Regions from separate parts of the Nocardioides sp. Kera G14 genome, predicted to be linked through region 3. Evidence: predicted binding sites of a transcription regulator. Region 3 holds the regulator's gene; each other region holds the start of a gene.
The links. Region 3 encodes LexA, which represses DNA repair genes until DNA is damaged. Its sites were predicted from a motif close to TCGAACANNTGTTCGA; they were not measured.
Positions count from the first base shown of each region.

Region 1: the regulator LexA is predicted to act here: its motif matches at 1,642-1,657, upstream of LH076_RS06310 (HNH endonuclease signature motif containing protein).
Region 2: the regulator LexA is predicted to act here: its motif matches at 1,453-1,468, upstream of LH076_RS15455 (HNH endonuclease signature motif containing protein).

Region 1 covers NZ_CP085839.1:1,264,647-1,270,264, forward strand. The annotation lists gene LH076_RS06300 (L,D-transpeptidase family protein) at 1-663, shown strand, start outside; gene LH076_RS06305 (nuclease-related domain-containing protein) at 667-1,506, opposite strand; gene LH076_RS06310 (HNH endonuclease signature motif containing protein) at 1,672-3,000, shown strand; gene LH076_RS06315 (flavin-containing monooxygenase) at 2,986-4,317, opposite strand; gene LH076_RS06320 (serine hydrolase domain-containing protein) at 4,314-5,471, opposite strand; gene LH076_RS06325 (class I adenylate-forming enzyme family protein) at 5,509-5,618, shown strand, end outside.
Region 2 covers NZ_CP085839.1:3,157,910-3,163,527, forward strand. The annotation lists gene LH076_RS15450 (alpha/beta hydrolase family protein) at 1-86, opposite strand, end outside; gene LH076_RS15455 (HNH endonuclease signature motif containing protein) at 173-1,435, opposite strand; gene LH076_RS15460 (hypothetical protein) at 1,622-1,795, opposite strand; gene LH076_RS15465 (Bcr/CflA family efflux MFS transporter) at 1,910-3,124, opposite strand; gene LH076_RS15470 (FAD-dependent monooxygenase) at 3,121-5,013, opposite strand; gene LH076_RS15475 (DUF3500 domain-containing protein) at 5,021-5,618, opposite strand, start outside.
Region 3 covers NZ_CP085839.1:452,882-458,499, forward strand. The annotation lists gene LH076_RS02300 (alkaline phosphatase D family protein) at 1-1,233, opposite strand, end outside; gene lexA (transcriptional repressor LexA) at 1,298-2,011, opposite strand; gene LH076_RS02310 (LysM peptidoglycan-binding domain-containing protein) at 2,179-2,535, shown strand; gene LH076_RS02315 (hypothetical protein) at 2,661-2,978, opposite strand; gene nrdR (transcriptional regulator NrdR) at 3,212-3,685, shown strand; gene LH076_RS02325 (vitamin B12-dependent ribonucleotide reductase) at 3,791-5,618, shown strand, end outside.

The DNA of each region.
Region 1 (5,618 bases), 810 kb from region 3:
GGGATCCTCGCGGCGCCACCTGCCTCGGCCGCGACGACGGCCACCGGCACGGTCAGGCTCGACGGCGTGCGGGTCGTCCTGCGTTCCGCCACGACCCAGGTCGTCACCGTCAACCGCACGCACGGCTGGCATGCCCGCGCCACTCTCTGGGTGCGCACGGCCTCCGGCTGGCGGCGCGGCCTGCGCACCACCGACGCTCGGGTGGGGTACGGCGGCCTCTCGGTCGCCACGCGCCGACACCAGGGTGACGGCACCACACCGCTCGGCACCTTCGACCTGATGTCCACGTTCGGGACGCATGCGCGGCGGAGCGCCTGGTCGATGCCCTACCGCCGTACGCGTGCCGGGGACTACTGGGTCGGCGACAACTCGTCGCGCTACTACAACCAGCTCCGCACCCGTGCCCAGGGCGGCTTCCGTCTGCTGCCCGCGAGCGATCCCGAGGCGTCGGAGCACCTGGCGCACTACCGGCGTCAGTACGAATACGCCTTCGTCACGTCGTTCAACGTGGAGCAGGTCCGCTGGCGAGGATTCGCGATCTTCCTGCACGTCAACGGGCGTGGCGCCACCGCCGGCTGCGTCAGCCTGCCGCGCTCGATGATGCGGAAGCTCTTCCACCGGCTCGAGCCGTCAGCTCACCCGGTCATCGCCATCGGGCGGTGAAGGTCAGGCCGACGGGAAGCACGCCGCGAGCCGGCGGTGCTGATCGGCCACCGCATCACGGTGCGGGCCGTCGGCGGTCAGACGCGGATAGAGTCTCTTCGGCCACAGGACCTCGACGCCTCGGATCGTGAAGGCCCCGCCGATGAGCGGCCAGTCGGATTCGATGAAGCAGAGCACGCCGACGACCGGGACCTCGGCGTCGTCGAGGATCCCCTTCACCAGATCCACCTGCTTCTGTACGCCGTCGACGAGCTTGGTCTGGTCGCGTGGCCCCACAAGGAGCTTCTCGACCCGCGGCCGAAAGAGGCCGCCCTCGATCTGCAGGGTGGGCCGCTTGCCGACGTACCTCTTGGCATCGATCACGAAGATGCCGGACGGAGTCACCGCGATGTGATCAATGTTGGCCTTGGTTCCGGGGATGCGGCGGTCGTGCAGCACTCGCATGCTATCGGAGCTGAGCTGGTTGAGTCGGTTGCCGAGGCGCTCCTCGCCGAGGGCGCCGGTGTTCCACGCGGTCGTGGTCTGCGGGTCGTCGCTGACGGCGAGGATGAACCCGCCGAGCTTCGGGTGCTTCTCCCGGATGCGCGCCGTGCGCTTTGCCTGCCGGCGCTCGAACTCGCGACGTGCTGAGCCGCCCGGGGCGCCGGCGTCGACAGGCGCCACGGGCGTGACGGGCTCAGGCTCCTGAGCCGGTGTGGATGCCAAGCATTCGAGGCAGCGGACTGTCTTCGTCGCTCGCTCGTAGATGGCCTCGGCGCCAGCCTCCAGCACCGTCCCACAGAGACGGCACGCGCCGGCGTACCGAAGCTTCATGCGCTTCTGATCCGCTGTGGGTTTGTCCATGAAGTGACCTTCTCACCAATCGAGCGATGTGGTTGCACTTCTGAGCGGTTGGCTTCTGATTGGGATTCGACGCTCGTCATGCGCCTTGAGGAAACCTATAGAAATTGGCCGATGTCGAGGCGACCGACTCTGGATTCGAACGCCTGTCCACGATAGAATTGCGGCATGCCGCACAACGCCCTCGACCTCGCCGTGGCGCTCGACGCTGTGGACGACGACGCGAGCGCATTGACCTTGATGCGGGAATCGCAGCAGCGGATCCGCGAGGAGGAAGTGCTGCAGATCGCCACTGCTGCGCGCTTCGCCTCATTCCACGAGGTCGACCAGTGGTGGCGTGGAGCCTCGCAGCTCGACGAGGCTCCGGGGGCTGAGCGTGCGCTTCTGCTCGGCGGCGACGGGTCGCCGTGGATTGAGGAGTTCGCGGTGATGGAGTTCGCTGCGGCAACGGGACGCTCGACGATGTCCGCCCGTGCCTACCTCGGCGGAGCGCTCGCGCTGGTCCACCGGCTTCCGCAGACATGGCGTCAGGTGCAGGCGGGCCGCGTCGACGGCTGGCGGGCCCGTCGGATCGCCGAGGCCACGATGTCCGTCTCGCAGGAGGCCGCCGCGTGGATCGACGAGCAGATCGCGCCCCGTGCCCAGCAGGTCGGCGTCAGGACCCTCGACCGTGTGGTCGAGGAGGCGCGGGCCCGCTTCAACCCTGAGGAACTGGTCGACGACGAGGTCGGCGACCTCGACGGTCGCCATGTCGACATCCGCATCGGCCAGAACCCGAGCGGCCGCGCTGCGACGACGCCTCTGGAGGCGGAGCTCGACACCGACGATGCGATCGCGCTCAAGGAGACCCTTCACGACGTCGCCGAGCAGATCACCGACACCGGTGAGCCGCTGGCGGTGCGTCTGGCCAAGGCTCTCGGAATGCTGGCGCGTGGCCAGGTCATGTTTCTCAACCAGTCCATAACGGACGACGGACCGAAGGTTTCCGTCGACGTGCCGCAGCTGCCGGTCACGGTGCGTGTCGCCGAGGGCGACACAGTCGCGACCGTGCACACGCTCACCGGCCAGCGGATCGGGATGCTCTCGATCCCACAGCTCGAGACCTGGTTCAGCCGGATGAAGCCTGTCATCCGGCCGGTCCTCGACCTGAACGACGAGGCCGTCTCCCACGCACGCTTCGGCGGTCCCTCGCTCCGCGAGAAGGTCATCGAGGTCAACCAGAAGTGCGTCTTCCCGTTCTGCGAGCGCCCCGCCGAGGCCTGCGATCAGGACCACATCGAGGAGTGGGTCGACCCCAAGGACGGCGGGCCGCCCGGCCAGACCTCACGCTCGAAGCTCGCCTGTCTCTGTCGAACCCACCACCGGACCAAGACCTTCACGCCCTGGCGTTATCGGGAGATCCGGCCCGGCATCTATGAGTGGACGAGCCCGCAGGGCTTCCTCTTCGAGGTCACTCCACAAGGCACCATCGACCTCGGCAGGTCAGTCGCAGCCTGACGCCGCCAGTGACCCGGCCCGATCCCGCCCTGCGGCAAGCTCCTTCTCGAGGTCGACGCAGTAGCGGCCGAAGTCGATCTGGATGGTGTGCCGGGGAGCGTCGTAGTACTGCTCGAGGTGCGCTGCCTCGTCGGCGTACATGATCTTCTCCTGCTCCTCGACCGAGGGCAGCCGGTAGCTGCCGTCGATCACGCCGGCGATCAGCTTCGACTGCTGCTCCGCGAGATTCACGATCGTGGGGGAGGACTGGGCGAGGCCGGCGAAGAAGAGATGGTCGACTCCGGGCCGGACGATCCGCTTGAAGAGTGAGAAGCGGTGCTCGGCATCGGGATGCAGGTCGGTGTCAGAGGGATCGAAGAACGGGAAGCTCATCTCATAACCGGTGGCACAGACGATCACGTCGGCCTCGACCGACGAGCCGTCGGCGAGATGGACCGTGGAGCCGTCGAGCCGCGTGATCTCGGGGAGCATGTGGAGGTCCCCGGAGCCGGCCTTGGTGAGGAAGTCGGCACTCACGGTCGGATGCGCCGACAGCGGCTCGTGGTCGGGCTCGGGCAGCCCGTAGGTGCTCATCGACCCGACAAGGTCGCGGATCAGCGCGCGCGAGGCGACGAGCGCCTCCTCCTTGGGGATCGTCGGGGGTGCCATCACCTTGTCGGCAGGCTGGCCGCCGCGGTACTTCGGCAGCACCCAGACGCCGCGGCGCGCTGAGACGTAGACCTTCGACGCCATCCAGGGGAAGGCGAGCTCGCTGGCGATGTCGACGGCCGAGTTGCCGAGCCCGACCACGATGACCCGCTTGCCGCGCATCTCGATCGGCTCGAACGGCGAGAGATAGCTGTGGCTGTGCAGGATCGTGCCGTCGAAGGTGCCCGGCCACTGCGGCATCCGTGGCTTCCAGTGGTGGCCGTTGGCGACGACGAGATCGGTGTAGTGCCGTGTCTCGCCGGTGGTGAGGGTGACGTCCCAGGTGCCGTCGTCGCGGCGGCGGGCGTGCTCGACGCCGGCGTTGAAGGTGATCGCGTCGCGCAGCCCGAAGTGGTCGACGTAGTCGCGGAAGTACTGGTGGATCAGGGTGTGGTGCGGGAAGTGCGGGAACTCCCGCGGCGCCGGAAACTCCTCGAACTCCAGGCGCGTGGTCGAGGTGTCGATGTGCAGCGACTCGTAGACCGACGAGCGGCCGTTGGGGTTGCGGAAGTACCAGTTCCCGCCGACGTCGTCGGAGAGCTCGAACTGGTCGTAGGCGATGCCGTGGTCCTTGAGCCGCTTCGCGGTCGTGAAACCGGAGCAGCCGGCCCCGATGATGCAGACCTTCATGAGGTCTCCTCCAGGCAGCGGTAGGCGGTGAGGACGTAGTCGTCGGTGCGGGGCGACGAGATCAGGTGGGCGCCCAGCTTGTTCATCGCATAGGCGATGGTCGTGCGGCGGTCGAGGTCGTTGATCACGATGGCGCCGCCGTACCCCGTCCACCAGCAGCGGCGCTCTGCGGCCGGGAGGTCGGGCGCCGCGACCGGCGGGATGAGTGCGTAGCCGAGCCCCCACGTGAGCTCGGCGGGGATGACGAGGTCGAGGCCGCTGGCCTCGGGCTGGAGGAGCCGATCGATCATGGCGGGCGACAGCAGGCGTACGCCGTCCACCTCGCCGCCGTGGGAGATGACCGACTGGATCCGCGCGATGGACCGGGCGTTGCCGTGCCCGTTTGCGCCGGCCACCGAGACCTGCCGCCAGGGCGCGCTGTTGCAGAAGCCACCGACGTCCAGGAGGGGGTTGGTGAGCGTCCGGATCAGCTGGTTGTCCTCGGCGAGTGGCGGCAGGTCCAGCCGCTCGGTGGGGGCGATCAGGTCGGCGCAGCGCTCGAGGGCGTCGGCGGGAACGCCCAGGTGGAAGTCGGCCCCGAGCGGTACGGCGATCTCCTCGCGGAAGACCTCGCTCAGCGGTCGCCCGGTCGCACCTCGGACCACCGCGTCGAGCAGGTGGCCGTAGCTGATCATGCAGTAACCCGACGCCGTGCCCGGCTCCCACCAGGGCTCCTGAGCCGCCAGCATCGCCTCCGAGCGCTCGAGGTCCAGCAACCCCTCGACGTCGAGCGGATCGGTCCAGCCCGGGAGGCCCGAGGTGTGAGCGAGGAGGTGGCGGACCAGCACGCGGTCACCGCTCGGGCCGTCGGCTAGCGCCTTCCAGTACGTCGACGCTGGCGCCTCGAGGTCGATCACGCCCCGATCGGCCAGGACGAGGACGGTCAGCGCGGCCATCGTCTTGGTGATCGACCAGACCTGGGTGATCGTGTCCTCCTGCCACGGCATCCCCGGCCGCGCCGTGCCGCCCCAGAGGTCGGCGAGCGTCTCGCCGTCGCGGATCACGGCCAGTGAGGCGCCGGCATCGTCTCCCGCGTCCAGTCGCGACTGGAGGAGCTCGCGCAACGGCTCGAAGCTCGGATGGGCGAATCCTTCGACACGCGGCGCTGCTGTCACGTTCCCGAGAATAGGAACACGTTCTATTCTCTGCAAGGTGAGTCCGACACGTGACGAGGTGGTCGCACGCCTGACCGCCGCGGGGGAGCCGTTCGAGATCGCCCGGGAGGACGTCCGGGGCCAGCAGTTGGAGGTCTTCGTCCGACG
Region 2 (5,618 bases), 760 kb from region 3:
CCGCGCACCTGCCCCTCGGGGTGGTCGATCAGTCCGGCCAGGGCGGGGCCGCTGGAGCTCTCGAACCAGACGCGTTCAGTGGTCACGCGCCAAGCCTGCACAGGTCTGGATGTGAACCGCTTTAAGCAATTCTCACGAGCGCACTTGTGCGGTCTTTCACAAGTGGCTCGGCTCAGCTGAGCTTGATCGTCCCCGCCGGTGTGCGGAGGTAGTGCTTGCCGGCGGGGCTGCGCCAGAGGTAGTAGCCGGGTTCGAGTTTGGTGTAGGTCCAGTCGGTGAAGGTCTTCATCCGGTGGTGGTACCGGCACAGGCAGGCGAGGTTCTCGCTACTGGTGGGTCCGCCGCGGTCGGGGTGCTCTTTGTCGTAGGCCTCGATGTGGTCGAGGTCCGCGGTGCGGGCGGTGCGTTCGCAGTTCGGTGCGACGCAGGTCTTGTCGGTCAGGATGGCTTGTTCCCGCATCTCGACTGAGGGGACGTAGCCGTTCCGCTTGAGGTTGCGGTTGAGGTCGATCACGGGACGGGCCACGATCTTGGTGTTCGACGTCTCGCACCACTCACGGACCTGGGTGAGCGTGGTGAGGCCGGTGGCGCCTTCGGTGGTGAACTGCCCCTCGTTGTCGGCGTGGACGTAGAGGTTCACGGTCCGTGTGACGGCACCGGCCGACGTACCGGCGAGGTAGTGGCGGGCGATGACGCCGAGTGCCTGTGATCGCCGGATGTCGAGGGACTCTTCTGAGCCTTGCTCCTTCAACTCGGCGGCGGCCTTCTGGATTGCTGCTTCGAGGTCGAGGCCGTCGGCGTGGTCGGTCTTGCCGTAGAGGTCGTCGGTGCCGTCGTCCTGGGGGCGGAGGTCAACCTTGCGGGCCTCGGCGGCTGCTTCAGCGCGTCGGGCTGCCTCTGCGGGGTCGAAGCGGTCGATGGCGTGGGCGATGAAGCGTTTGAGTGCGGTGGGGCCGATCTTCTCGAACCGCATGTGCAGTTCTTTGTCGAGCCACGCCGCACCCTCCGCGGTGAGCACGCGGGAGGCTTGGGCGACGAGGCGTGCTTTCCAGACGGGGAGTTGTTCGTCGTAGAGCCGGAAGAAGAGTTGGGGGAGGCGGTGGTGGAGTTCGAGGGCGTCGCCGATCCAGAGGCGTGTCTGGTGGTCGTTCATCCCGGTCTCGGCGGCGAGGTCCATGAGGGCGGATTCGTCGATCCAGGGCGTGCCCTCGCCGGCCAGGGGGATGTCGTGGACCTTGTCGCCGGAGGCTGCGTGTGCCGGGTCGTTGGTCTGGTGCTGCTGGGCCCAGTCGATGGTGTGCAACAGCGAGGCGATCTCAGCCATGTTCGCGCTCTGCTTCGTGAGCGCGATCATGGCGAGGGGGTTGTCGATGGGCATGCCGACGCTGGGGCCGAGAATGTTCTCGGTGGATCCGGCGTCTACAGCTAGCGACATGCGCCGATCCTATCTGTTCGAACAATCGAACGCAAGCGTTTCGACGCCGAGATCGACTGAATTCAGGCGACATGGCAGCGATCACGCCCAGTGGAGAGCCGCGGTCACCGCTATGAAGGACTCCGCACCGCGCGTTCGCGTCGGCGCTCAACGAGCGATGAGCGTTCCGCGAGCGACCGGACTGCGTCAGGAAGTTCCGCCGTTGGGATCCGTAGGAATCCCATCGACCACAAGACCGTCCTTGGTGTTCTCTGTGGGGCGGACGTCGTCAAGGTCGGCGGGGTCCGCGCGGATCCCGTCGCGGCCGTCCTCCTCCGTGGGGTCGTTCTTCTCGTTCCGCGGGCCGCTCTGATCGCTCATTGCTTCTCCTTGGGTCGACGTTGAAACAGAACCAACGAAACACCCCGAGACCAAGGCCGCTGAGCTTCTCCACCAGCGCAGGTGCCCGGCGTCGTACGCCCGCACGGACCCGCCTCAGGAAACGAACGCCGCCTCGCTGCCGGGCTCGACCACCCGGCGGGCCACGACGAAGACGGTTGCGCAGAGCAGGACTGCGCCGAGTGTGGTGAGGGCCATCGGGACGGCGGTGTCCTCGCCACCCAGCCCGGAGAGGACCGAGCAGAGCGACATCGTCAGGAACATCAGGCCGCCGACGACAGCCGAGCCGGCGCCGGCGCGGTCGCGCACCTGCTCCATCGCGAGGCTGACCGCGTTGCCGGTGACGAAGCCGAGCGAGGCGATCACCACCCACAACGGGACCAACAGAAGGATCGGATGCGGCGAGGCCGCCGCACCCAGCACGAGCAGCGCGGCCGTTGCGGCCACGGGGAGGGCGAGGGAGATGGTCCGTGCCGGGTGGATCCGGGCGCGAGCGCGCGCCGCCGAGCGAGTACCCGCCCAGAAGACGCCTGCCGAGTTGAGCGCGAACCCGAGGCCGAAGACCCACCCCGGCAGGCCGAGCACTCCCTGGTAGATGAACGACGAGGAGGAGATGAAGGACATGATCGCGCCCATCGACAGCGCCTGCGTGAGGGCCTGCAGGACGAACGCCGGACGGCGGAGTACGACGCCGAGGGGCCGATAGCTCAGCGTCGCGGTTCGACGTGAGGCCGGGAGGGTCTCCCGCACGACCGTGACCGCACCGACGAGCTGGGCGGCCATGCAGAGCGTGACGACGCCGAGCACGCCACGCCACGGCACGTGTCCGGAGAGGAGGCCGCCGACGACCGGCGCCGCGATCGGCGCGATCGCCTGCACCGCCATCATCAGCGAGATCGAGTGGGCGGCGGCGAAACCGCGGGAGAGGTCGGAGATGACCGCCCTGGCGAGCACCATCGTCGCGGCGGCACAGACGGCCTGCACGAAACGGGCGCCGATCATGACCTCGACGTTCGGCGAGAACATCACGACGACCGAGGCGACGGTGGCGATCGCCGAGCCGACGACCATCGGTCGCCACCGACCCACGCGGTCGGACAGCGGCCCCCACAAGAGCTGTCCGACCCCGATGCCCAGCAGGAAAGCGGTGAGCGTCAGCTGGACGTGGGGCGCGTCCGTCCGGAGGCCGTGGCTGATCTCAGGGAAGGAGGCGAGGTAGATGTCGGTCGCGATCGGCCCGGTCGCCGAGAGGAGCGCCAGGACGAGGATCAGGCGGAGCGGCAGCGCCTTCTCCGGCGGGGTCGCACTCACGATCCGCCGGTCGACCGCATGCTCAGCGCGAAGAAGGCGGTGAGCTCATCGCGCGCGGCGAGGGGCAGCACGTGGGCGACGTACATGTCCGGGCGGACGACGACGAGCGCACCGGTCCGCGCCACTCCTCGCTCGGAGAAGATGTCGCGAGCCGGGTCCGTCGCGTGGACCTTCTCGTAGTCGATCAGGTCGAACGGCCCGACGCGGGGGAGGAAGAGCGTCGGCACTGCGCGCAGGTCGACCTCGTCGTGCCGGCCCTGGAAGACGACCTTCACGTCGAAGAGCGCGTCGAGCTCAGCGTCGGCCGGGTTGAAGCTGCCCAGCGGCGAGTCGCCCGCATCGAGCATCCACTCGGCCCACTCCTGCAGCGCCGGGGAGTCGGCGGGGCGGGCACCGTCGGCGAAGGCGTAGATCCGCCAACGGCCGTCGGCACGCGCGTGATGGCCGAGCTCCATCGGGTTGGCGTCGGCCACGCGTACGACGCCGGCGGAATGGAACCGCTTGCCGAGGGGGAACCCCGTGGCCAGTGCCTGATGCTGGTCCCTGCCCGTGATGATCGACGGGGCGTAGTGCGTGCGGAAGCCCGCGGGGAACTCGGCGGTCTTGACGTAGAACTCCGCCAACTCGTCCGGCGGGATCTCGGCCGGGTCCTTGGTGAGCATCGTCGACCACTCGCGGTCGAAGTCGATCAAATTCTTGGCGACCACCTGCCGCTCGGCGGCGTAGGTGTCGAGCAGCGAGGCCGGGCTGAGCTCGCTGATCACCTGGCCGAGCTTCCAGCCGAGGTTGAAGGTGTCCTGCATCGAGACGTTCATGCCCTGCCCGGCCTTGGCGCTGTGCGTGTGGCAGGCGTCGCCGGCGATGAAGACCCGCGGCGCACGCGTCCCCACCTCGTCGGCCGGCACGTCGTCGAAGCGCGACGTCAGACGGTGGCCGACCTCGTAGACGCTGTGCCACGGCACGTGCCGGACATCGAGCGTGTAGGGCGCGAGGATCTCGTTGGCCTTGGCGATCGCGGCGTCGAGGCTCGTGGATCGCACCGCGCCACGGTCGCTCTCGTCGACCTCGCCGAGGTCGACGTACATCCGGAAGAGGTGGCCGCCCTCGCGCGGGATGAGCTGGATGCCGCCCTTCGGCGTCTGGACCTGGCACTTGGTGCGGATGTCCGGGAAGTCGGTGACGGCGAGCGCATCCAGAACGGCCCAGGCGTGCATGGCCTGGGTGCCCTCGAGTCGCATGCCGAGCGCCTCGCGGACCGCACTGCGCGCGCCGTCCGCGCCGACGACGTACACCGCCCGCACGGTCCTCTCCTCCCCCGCTCCTTCGCCGGCGGTCCGACGCAGGGTGACCTCGACCGGCCGCTCGCCCTCGGGCAGCACCTTGAGGTCGATCAGCTCCCAGCCGTAGTCCGGTGCGATCCGCCCCGGCCCGAAGCGCGCTGCCTCGGCGAAGTAGTCGATCACCCTCGCCTGGTTGATGATCAGGTGTGGGAACTCGCTGAAGCCGTCCGGGTCGTCGACGGTCCGCTGGGTGCGGACGATGCGGGACGGATCATCGGGATCGGTCGACCAGAAGTTCATCGCGGTGAGGTGGAAGGCCTCCGCGATGACGCGCTCGGCGAAGCCGAACGCCTGGAAGGTCTCGACGCTGCGGGCCTGGATGCCGTCGGCCTGTCCCATCTCGAGCCGGCCGCCGCGACGCTCGATGATCCGGGTGTTGATCGTCGGGTACTGAGACATCTGTGCAGCGAGCAGGATGCCGGCTGGGCCGGCGCCGACGATGAGCAGATCCATCTCGTCGGGCAGCTCGTCGGGTCGGTCGAGCCCGAGCCCGGCCGCGGGCTGGATCCGCGGGTCCGTGGTGACGTAGCCGTGGTGGTGGAACTGCATCGTCGCGTCACGGCCTCTTGTAGACCTGCGGGACATACCATGCCTCGGTGTTGAGTGCGGCGTCCTCGGTGGCGCGGTGGGAGACGAGGCGGCGCTGGAGGTGCTCGCCGTTGGCGCCGTGCTGGCGGTAGTGGTCGAGCAGCAGGTCCTGGCCGAGGTCGTTGTGCAGGTCGCGCCAGACCGTGTGGACGTGCTGGCCGGCCGCGACCGCGTTGTCCGCCTCGACGAGCAGGCCCGAGGTGGAGACCCGGTAGTAGTGCGCGGTGTCGGGCCGCGTGCCGCCGGCCCAGGCGAAGTGGAGCAGCTTCGGGTCCTCGGCCAGCACCTGCTCGCGGTACTGCGCGCTGATCTCCTCGGGACCGGTCTCCACGAAGCGCAGGAGCAGGTTGCGCACGGCCTCGAGCTGCGCACCGTCGAGGTCGGCACCGCTCACCCCGGACGGCGCGGCCTTCACGAAGCGGACCGCCTCACGGTCGGCGTCGGTGATCTCGTAGCCGACGATGCCCAGGTCAACCGGGTCGGACCACTCCTCCGCGCCGACGTACGGCACCTGCCGGGTGACGAAGTCGGCCGGGGCCACGTCGTGGATGACGGCCTCCTCGCGC
Region 3 (5,618 bases):
GCGCAGGTCCAGCATGGTGAGCTCGGCCAGCTGGCCGAAGGTGAAGCGCCGATAGATCGTGGCTCCGTCACCCAGCGTGACGGTGTTCTCGAGCCGGACGGGCATCCACTCGTCGTACGCCTTCCGAGCCGCCGCCCTCCGGACGGTCCAGTCGCCCTCGGTGTCGGGCTGGTGGTTCTCGGCACCGCCGGACCAGGAGTCGTTGGCGACCTCGTGGTCGTCCCACGTCGCGATCATCGGGTACTTCACGTGGACCGCCGCGAGGTCGGGGTCCTGCTTGTACTGCGCGTGCCGCTGCCGGTAGTCGGCCAGCGCGACCATCTCGTGGGCCGGCACGTGCGTCCGGATGTCGGTGTCGGCATAGCCGTAGCCGTACTCACCGGGGCCGTACTCGTAGACGTAGTCGCCGAGGTGCAGGACGAGGTCGAGGTCGTCGCGCGCGGCCAGGTGGCGGTAGGCGCCGAACCAACCGGCCTGCAGGTTGGCACAGCTGACGACACCGAGACGCAGGTTGGCCGGCGTCGCCGTCGGTGTCGGGGCGGTCTTCGTCCGCCCCACCGGCGAGACCTGGGCCGTGCGCCACGTGCCTTGGTAGGCGAAGCGATAGAAGTACGTCGTCGCCGCGCTCAGTCCCGACGCGTCGAGCTTCACGGTGTGGTCGCGGTCGGTGCTCGTGGTGAAGCTGCCGCTCGCCACGACGTGACTGAAGGCGGCGTCGGTGGCGACCTGCCACAGCACGGTCGCCTCCGGGCCGTTGCCGGAGGCCGGCGTCGCGTCGGCCGTCGGCGTCACGCGGGTCCAGAGCACGACCCGGTCGCGCAGCGGGTCGCCGGAGGCCACGCCGTGTTGGAAGAACTGGTGGGTGGCCTCGGGCGCGTCCGGGTTCGCCGGCGGGACGATTGCGCTGCCGCCGCCCGTGCCGGTGCCTGATCCGCTGCCGCTGCCGCTGCCGCTGCCGCTGCCGCTGCCGATGCCGACGCCGGTCGGCTCAGCCGGCGGGTGGGCGGCGTACTTCCTGTGGAGGGCGGCGAGGTCACGCTTGTGGCCGTCGATCAGCTTCCGGAGCCGCCGCTTCGCCGCAGCCCCGTGGGTGTGCTTGAGCCGCCAGCGGTCGTAGGCGAGGTGCTCGTGCAACTGCCGGTGTCGCTTGCGGATGCGCACCGGAAGGGAGGCCTCCGGAATGTCGGAATGCCAGACGGGCTTGTACGTGCGCTTCCACCGCGCGAACGACATCACGCTCCACAAACGCCTCCGGCCCCGTCGAGGTGACGGGGCCGGAAGGTGAACAGTCGGTGGTCTAGAGGGACCGCAGGACCGCGGTGACCTTGCCGAGGATCGTGGCGTGGGTGCCGTCGATGGGGTCGTACGCCGCGTTGTGCGGCAGCAGCCAGACCTTGCCGTCCTTGCGCTGGAAGGTCTTGACGGTCGCCTCACCGTCGATCATCGCAGCGACGATCTCCCCGTTGTTGGCGGTCTGCTGCGCCTTCACGACGACATAGTCGCCGTTGCAGATGGCGGCGTCGATCATCGAGTCACCACTGACCTCGAGCATGTAAAGCTCGCCATCGCCGACCAGCTCCTTGGGCAGCGGCATGACGGACTCGGTGTGCTGCTCGGCGAGGATCGGGCTACCGGCCGCGATCCGACCGACCAGGGGCACGTACTGCGCCGGGGGAGCGGCGTCACCCAGCCCGGTCGCGTCGATCTGGTCATCGGGGTCAGCGGTGCCCATCGACTTGCGGGCCGCCATCACCTCAGGCAGGAAGACCTCGAGCGCGCGCGGCCGGTGCGGGTCACGGCGCAGGAAGCCCTTGTCCTCCAGGGTGCGCAGCTGATGGGCGACGGAACTGGTCGAGGTCAGCCCCACCGCCGCGCCGATCTCGCGCATGCTCGGCGGGTAACCCCGCTGCTCGATGGAGTCCCTGAGGGTGGCGAGGATCCGCTGCTGGCGCGGGGTGAGCCCGGTGGCGTCGGCCGGCCCGTCGGGCAGCTCGGAGATCTTCTTGCTCATGGCCACGACTCTAGCGCTCAGGTTCGAAAAAATGTTCGAGACACGCCTTGAATTCGTTCGAACACCTGATCTAACCTCGTACATGTGTTCGAACGACAGGTTCTGTCGGTGGGCACGTCTAGAACTTCAGTCAGACAGCAAAAATCCTACTTCCCCAGGAGCACGCCATGACGACCATGACCCTCGACGCCCGAGTCCTTCCGGCCGCCCGCCCCGTGCGTACGGCGACGCCCGCCCGCACCTCGACCGTGCGACTGACGCGTCGTGGCCGTCTGGTCGTCTTCGGTGCCGGTCTGATGACGGCGCTCGCCCTGGGTCTCGGTCTCGCGGCGAACTCCACCGCGACGGAGCGTCCCGAGGACCTCGCGACCATCACGGTCGGTTCGGGCGAGACGCTGTGGAGCATCGCCTCCTCGGTCGCCGTCGACGGCCACACCGGCGACATGGTCGAGCAGATCAAGCAGCTCAACCACCTCTCCGGCGGCGCGCTGGAGGCCGGTCAGACGCTCCGCGTCCCGCGCTGACCCCACGGTTCCACAACTGAATACAGACCTCTCGCCGCGTGCCTCGACCCCACTCGGCGGGATCAACGGGGAAACACCGAGGGGCGTGGCGCGGAAGGGAAGACCGCTGCCGCGCCCCTCGTCCTTCACCGTGCGGCGCGCTTGCCGCCGTGGGTGCGAGGAGCCTTCGGCGGCGGCGTCGCGGCGACGCCAGCCACCCGCCCCGCCTGGACGAGCAGCATCATGCAGACGAAGAGAGCTGCGATCGCGCCGACCGTCATCGCCCCGGCCAGCCACCAGTCACTGTCGTCCCCTCCGCGGGCCGACGAACCGAAGTGGATGGCCGACCAGACCAGGTAGATCCAGAGGGCCAGGGCGACCACTCCGCCGGCCAGGAGGGCGAGCGCTCGACGCGGGATCCGGGCCTTCGTGCGGGCTCCGGCCCGCTTCCCTCTCGCTCCCACGCGGGACATTCTGCCCAATTCCGATCTTTCCCACGCGACACGCGAAAAACAGCGTCTCCGTCGCTTGACTCTTCTCGGGCGGACGGGGTTAGGGTTACCACTACATCTAGTAGTTACACGGATGTAGTTCTCCACATCTAGTCCACAGAGGATCGGTGGTTATGCACCGGTCTCTCCACAGCGGGACGCCACAGCCTCACCGACGCCCACCCCGAGAGGAGGCGAGATCAGCGATGCACTGCCCCTACTGCCGGCACACCGACACCAAGGTCCTCGACTCCCGGGTGGCCGACGACGGCGGGTCCATTCGGCGTCGTCGTACGTGTGTGAACTGTGAGAAGCGGTTCACCACCGTCGAGCTCATGCAGCTCACGGTGCTCAAGCGCAGCGGAGCCACCGAGCCGTTCACCCGTGACAAGGCGATCGCCGGCGTCCGGAAGGCCTGCAAGGGCCGCCCGGTCACCGAGGACGCGCTCGCCTGCCTCGGGCAGGAGGTCGAGGACGCCCTGCGCACCAGCGGGTATGCCGAAGTCCCCGCCCATGAGGTCGGGATGGCCATCCTCGGCCCGCTGCGCCGCCTCGACGAGGTGGCCTACCTCCGATTCGCCAGCGTCTACCGCCAGTTTGAGTCAGCCGACGATTTCGAGTCCGAGATCTCGATGCTGCGCACCGAGCGGGCCCTGCTCAGTCCGACGACGTCGGGCTGAGCCCCCAGACGGGGCCGGGCAGGTTGTGGGGAAGCGACCTGCCCGGCCCTGACCGACCACAGCACCACCCACCACCACACACAGCACGCAGAGACGGGACGAGCAATGACCGAGGGATCGATCGACACGGCGTCAGGCGCAGCCAGCGCAGCCGGGGCGGGCCTGACCATCGAGCGGGTCTTCAGCACCGAGGGTGTCCACCCCTACGACGAGATCACCTGGGAGCGACGCGACGTCGTCCAGAAGAACTGGAAGACCGGCGACACGGTGTTCGAGCAGCTCGGGGTCGAGTTCCCCGACTTCTGGTCGATCAACGCCTCCACCATCGTCACGACCAAGTACTTCCGCGGCGCGGTCGGCAGCGACAGCCGCGAGTGGAGCCTGAAGCAGCTCGTCGACCGGGTCGTCGACACCTACACGGCCGCGGGCAAGCAGTACGGCTACTTCGCCTCCGACGCGGACGCCGAGCTCTTCTCACACGAGCTCAAGTGGCTGCTCGTCCACCAGTACTTCTCGTTCAACAGCCCCGTGTGGTTCAACGTCGGCACCGACGCCCCGCAGCAGGTCTCGGCCTGCTTCATCCTCTCGGTCGACGACTCGATGGACTCGATCCTCAACTGGTACAAGGAGGAGGGCTTCATCTTCAAGGGCGGCTCCGGCGCCGGCCTCAACCTCTCGCGTATCCGCTCCTCCAAGGAGCTGCTGTCCAGTGGTGGTACGGCGTCCGGCCCGGTCTCCTTCATGCGTGGTGCTGACGCGTCGGCCGGCACGATCAAGTCCGGTGGCGCCACCCGTCGTGCCGCGAAGATGGTCGTCCTCGACGTGGACCACCCCGACATCGAGGAGTTCGTCGAGACCAAGGCGCGCGAGGAGGACAAGATCCGCGCGCTGCGTGACGCCGGCTTCGACATGGACCTCGGCGGCCGCGACATCACCTCGGTCCAGTACCAGAACGCCAACAACTCCGTCCGCGTGACCGACGAGTTCATGCGCGCCGTCGAGAAGGGCGACAAGTTCGCCCTTCGTGGCCGCAAGCACGGCGAGGTCATCGAGGAGGTCGACGCCCGCGAGCTGTTCCACAAGATCGCCGTCGCCGCCTGGGAGTGCGCGGACCCGGGTCTGCAGTACGACGACACCATCAACGACTGGCACACCAACCCCGAGACCGGCCGGATCACCGCGTCCAACCCGTGCTCGGAGTACATGTCGCTCGACAACTCGTCCTGCAACCTGGCCTCGCTCAACCTGCTGAAGTTCCTCACGGACGACGACACGTTCGACGTCGTCAAGTTCCAGAAGGCCTCCGAGCTGATCTTCACCGCCATGGACATCTCGATCTCGTTCGCGGACTTCCCGACCGAGGCGATCGGCCAGACCACGCGTGACTACCGTCAGCTCGGCATCGGCTACGCCAACCTCGGCGCGCTGCTCATGGCCCTCGGCCTGGGCTACGACACCGATGGTGGCCGTACCCTCGCCGCCGCGATCACGTCGCTCATGACGGGCGCGGGTTACAAGCGCTCCGCCGAGCTCGCCGCCGTCGTCGGCCCGTACGCCGGCTACGCCCGCAACGCCGAGGCGCACCAGCGCGTCATGCGCAAGCACCAGGCCGCCAACGACCAGATCCGCTCGATCAACTCGGTCGACGCCCCGGTCATCAAGGCCGCCGAGCGTGCGTGGAACGACGTCGTCACCCTCGGTGCGAAGAACGGCTTCCGCAACGCCCAGGCGTCGCTGCTCGCCCCGACCGGCACCATCGGCTTCATGATGGACTGCGACACCACCGGCATCGAGCCCGACTTCTCGCTCGTGAAGTTCAAGAAGCTCGTCGGCGGCGGCTCGCTGCAGATCGTCAACCTCACCATCCCGCGTGCCCTGCGCAAGCTCGGCTACTCCGACGAGCTGGTCGAGGCGATCGTTGCCTACATCGCCG